Regions from separate parts of the Streptomyces sp. NPDC018263 genome, predicted to be linked through region 1. Evidence: riboswitches for the same ligand, from Rfam matches in the RefSeq annotation. Region 1 holds a riboswitch; the other holds the start of a gene.
The links. Region 1 has a riboswitch for glycine ahead of gcvT (glycine cleavage system aminomethyltransferase GcvT). Riboswitches for the same ligand answer to the same signal wherever they lie in the genome.

Region 1 (2,183 bases):
AGTCGTGCACGACGACGCCCTCGCCGGAGGCCAGCGCGCGGCGCAGCCCGGCGTAGTGGGCCAGGCGGACCAGCGGGCGGTAGAGCGCGTAGGGCAGCGCGGCGGGCAGGCGGGCGGCCCAGCGGTCGCGGGCGTCCTGGGAGTCGACGCGGCGGCCGGGGACCGTACGGCGCATCAGGGTGGACTTGCCGCTGCCGGGCAGCCCGGTGACGACGGCGAGGTCGCCCGGGCCGAAGCGGAGGGTGCGGGGGCCGCCGCCGGGGCGGTCGCGCAGGTCGCGGACGAGGGGTGCGGGGCGCTCCGCCTGCCCCCGGGCGCCCGCGCAGGGCCGCTGCCGCACCGGGATGCCGGTGGTCGTGGCGTACACCGTGGTCCTGTTCACCGTGATCGTCCCTCCCCAGTGGGCCTGGGTCTTCCCCTGCCCAACCAATGTAAAGAGAAGGTAATGCGCGAGGTCGCCGGACGGGTCCCGGAACCGCTACGGGCATGTCACAGCCGGTGGCCCCTTCAGGGCCGGGCCCCGCCGTGCGATGATGTGCCCGCCAACTGCATACCGGCCGTTTGAATCCGCGCGGGAGAGTCCCCATCCGGGGCGCCGAAGGAGCAAGTCCCTCCCTTGAATCTCTCAGGCACCGTTACCGCGTGGGCGAGGCACATCTGAAAAGCGGGCCGCTGACGCCAGTGGCCCCACCCAAGGTGCAAGCCAGTGACACCCCCCCTGTGGGCCTGTCATGGCGAACCTCTCAGGTTCCGATGACAGATGGGGAGGAACGTTCCTCGCCCCATCCCCCGTTGCCCTGGGAGACGACCGATGAGTAGCACAGCCCCCAACGCCCCGCGCCGTACCGCGCTCGACGCCGTGCACCGCTCGCTCGGCGCGACGATGACCGACTTCGCCGGCTGGGACATGCCCCTGCGCTACGGCTCCGAGCGCGACGAGCACCAGGCGGTGCGCACCCGGGCCGGGCTGTTCGACCTCTCGCACATGGGCGAGATCACGGTGACCGGCCCCGAGGCCGCCGCCCTCCTCAACTACGCCCTCGTCGGCGACCTGGCCTCGGTCGGCGTCGGCCGGGCCCGCTACACCATGATCTGCCGCGCCGACGGCGGCATCCTGGACGACCTGATCGTCTACCGGCTCGCCGAGCACGAGTACATGGTGGTGGCCAACGCCTCCAACGCCCAGGTCGTGCTGGACGCGCTGACCGAGCGCGCGGCCGGCTTCGACGCCGAGGTCCGCGACGACCGCGACGCCTACGCGCTGCTCGCCGTCCAGGGCCCCGAGGCCCCCGGCATCCTCAAGGCCGTCACCGACGCCGACCTCGACGGCCTGAAGTACTACGCCGGGCTGCCCGGCACCGTCGCGGGCGTCCCCGCGCTGATCGCCCGTACCGGCTACACCGGCGAGGACGGCTTCGAGCTGTTCGTACGGCCCGAGCACGCGCCGCGGCTCTGGGAGACGCTGCTGGAGGCCGGTTCCGCCGCCGGTCTGGTGCCGTGCGGGCTGTCCTGCCGGGACACCCTGCGCCTGGAGGCGGGCATGCCGCTGTACGGGCACGAGCTGACCACCGAGCTGACCCCCTTCGACGCCGGTCTGGGCCGCGTGGTGAAGTTCGGCAAGGAGGGCGACTTCGTCGGCCGCGAGGCGCTCGCGAAGGCCGCCGAGCGTGCCGAGACCCGGCCGCCGCGTGTCCTGGTCGGCCTGATCGCCGAGGGCCGCCGGGTGCCGCGCGCCGGGTACTCCGTCGTCGCCGGCGGCGAGGTGATCGGCGAGGTCACCTCCGGTGCCCCCTCCCCCACCCTCGGCAAGCCGCTGGCCATCGCCTACGTCGACGCCGCGCACGCCGCCCCCGGCAGCACCGGTGTGGGCGTGGACATCCGGGGCAGCCACGAGCCGTACGAGGTCGTGGCGCTGCCCTTCTACAAGCGCGCCAAGTAGACACTGGCACCGGGTCCGGCCGTCCCCGGCGTGACCCTGCGCACATTCACCCGCTCTTCAGCGGTTCGAGCCCTTTTCGCCCGACGAGCACGTCCTCGCGTACAGGAGAATCCAGGTCATGAGCAACCCGCAGCAGTTGAGTTACAGCAAGGAGCACGAGTGGCTGTCGGCCGCCGAGGGCGGCGCGTCGACGGTCGGCATCACCGAGCACGCGGCCAACGCGCTCGGCGATGTGGTCTTCGTG
Region 2 (2,183 bases), on a different contig from region 1:
CCGACCAGCCGGCCGGGCAGGCTGCGGGCGAACTTCTCGTGCACGGCCATGTAGCCGGCGTGCGGCCCGCCGAAGCCCATGGGGACGCCGAAGCGCTGGGTGGTGCCGATGGCGATGTCCGCGCCCAGCTCGCCGGGCGACGTGAGCAGGGTGAGCGCGAGCAGGTCGGCGGCGACGGTGACGAGGGCGCCCAGCTCGTGCGCCTGCTCGATCACCGGCTTCAGGTCGCGCACGGCACCCAAGGCGCCGGGGTACTGGAGCAGGACGCCGGTGATGTCGCGGGCGGCGATGTCGGCCGGGATGCCGTCGCTCAGGTCGGCGACGACGACCTCGACACCGGCCGGCTCGGCGCGGGTCTCGATGACGGCGATGGTCTGCGGCAGGGTGTCCGCGTCGACCAGGAAGAGGCCCTTCTTGTTCTTGCCCATGCGCCGGGAGAGCGCCATCGCCTCGGCGGCGGCGGTGCCCTCGTCCAGCAGGGACGCGCCGGAGGTGGGCAGCCCGGTGAGGTCCGCGACCATGGTCTGGAAGTTCAGCAGGGCCTCCAGCCGGCCCTGGGAGATCTCCGGCTGGTACGGCGTGTAGGCCGTGTACCAGGCGGGGTTCTCCATGACGTTGCGCAGGATGACCGGCGGGGTGAAGGTGCCGTGGTAACCCAGGCCGATCATGGAGCCGAGCACCTCGTTGTGGTCCGCGAGACCGCGCAGCTCGGCGATCACCTCGGCCTCGGTGCGGGCGCCGGGCAGGTCGAGCGCGTCGGCGTTCTTGATGACGTCCGGCACGGCGGCGGCGGTCAGCTCGTCGAGGGAGCCGTAACCGACCTGCGCGAGCATCTTGGCGCGCGCCTCCTGGTCGGGCCCGATGTGGCGCTGCTCGAAGGGGATGCCCGCTTCGAGCTCGGTGAGCGGAATGCGAGGGGCGGTCATGTGCGGAGGCCTCCTGGTCTGACGCGACCTGCGAGGGGCACCACGGCTCGGGTGCCCACCGGCCTCCCCCTCTGTCATCTCGTACCTGAGAGCTTCACCGGGGGTTTCGCGGACCCCGGCTTGCACCGTCGGTGAGAGCGGGAGTCATGGACGCCCGCCCTGCTTTCCAGAGTGACCTCGTCCGTGCGGTACGGGGGCCTGAGAGATTCCGGGGAGGAGTTGCTCCTTCGGCGCCTCCGCATGTGATCGGAGGACTCTCCCGCACGGGGTCAGCAGCCGAGTTCAGCCTACCAGCGGGGTCCTGAGCGCGGCGTTCGAGTGGCCGACCGGCTGATTCTGCTCTTTTGTGGTGCTTACGGATGAGTTGCGACCATGTGAAGGGAGAGGGATCGTGCAGACCGACATCGATCCGCGCAGCCTGATCGGCCGCAAGGCGTTCGACCGCGCCGGCACCAAGATCGGCACCATAGACGAGGTGTACCTCGACGACGCGACCGGCGTCCCGGAGTGGGCGGCGGTGCGCACCGGCCTCTTCTCCCGCGACGCGTTCGTCCCGCTGGAGCCCAGCGAACTGGTCGACGGCGCCCTCCGCGTCCCCTTCGAACGCGCCCTCATCAAGGACGCCCCCGACTTCGGCGTGGGCCGCCACCTCTCCCCCGAGCAGGAACTCCAGCTCTACCACCACTACGGGCTCGACGTGGGCCCCTCCGCCCGGCCCACCCCGGACCGCGACTTCGGCCATGTGGCGGGCACCGAGGAGTCCTGAGCCGCTCCCCTCATCCGCCGTCCGTCTCCCCCTCCGCGACGGCCGCCTCCGCCTGGGCCACCAGCGGGAGCGGGTCGGCCGGTTCCAGCCCGGCCTCGTCGGACCGGAAAGTCCGTACCCGGCCGGGCGCGGAGAGCGGGGTCTCGAAGCGCACGGTGACCCGCCCCAGGCCGCTGCCCTGCACCCACCCGTGCCCGTACTCCGGGTGCCGTACGTCCTGGCCCGCCCGCCACTCCGGCGCGGCGGGCTCGGGTCTCTCCGGGCCGAAGGCGGGCGAGGACTCCTCCGGGGTCTCCTCGGGCAGCTCCCCCGCCGCCTGGGCGAACAGGTCCTCCTGGGTGTAGTCGGCGAGCCCGGACACGCCGACGCCCAGCAGCCGCACCCCGCCCGTGGTGTCCACCGACTCCAGCAGCCGCGCGGCCGCCTCCCGGATGACCGCGAGGTCGTCCGTGGGCCCCCGTAGTGTCTCGGAGCGGGTCAGGGTGGAGAAG

Region 2: linked by a shared signal. The riboswitch ahead of gcvP (aminomethyl-transferring glycine dehydrogenase) and the one ahead of gcvT (glycine cleavage system aminomethyltransferase GcvT) in region 1 are both predicted to bind glycine.

The regions. Positions count from the first base shown of each region.
Region 1 is NZ_JBVHFA010000001.1:203,630-205,812, forward strand. Features, by position in the region: gene ACZ3HQ_RS00950 (AAA family ATPase) at 1-382, opposite strand, end outside; glycine riboswitch at 563-651, shown strand; glycine riboswitch at 652-770, shown strand; gene gcvT (glycine cleavage system aminomethyltransferase GcvT) at 812-1,939, shown strand; gene gcvH (glycine cleavage system protein GcvH) at 2,058-2,183, shown strand, end outside.
Region 2 is NZ_JBVHFA010000010.1:9,873-12,055, reverse strand. Features, by position in the region: gene gcvP (aminomethyl-transferring glycine dehydrogenase) at 1-926, opposite strand, end outside; glycine riboswitch at 1,103-1,198, opposite strand; gene ACZ3HQ_RS27035 (PRC-barrel domain-containing protein) at 1,318-1,692, shown strand; partial or broken gene ACZ3HQ_RS27030 (DNA polymerase IV) at 1,611-2,183, opposite strand, start outside.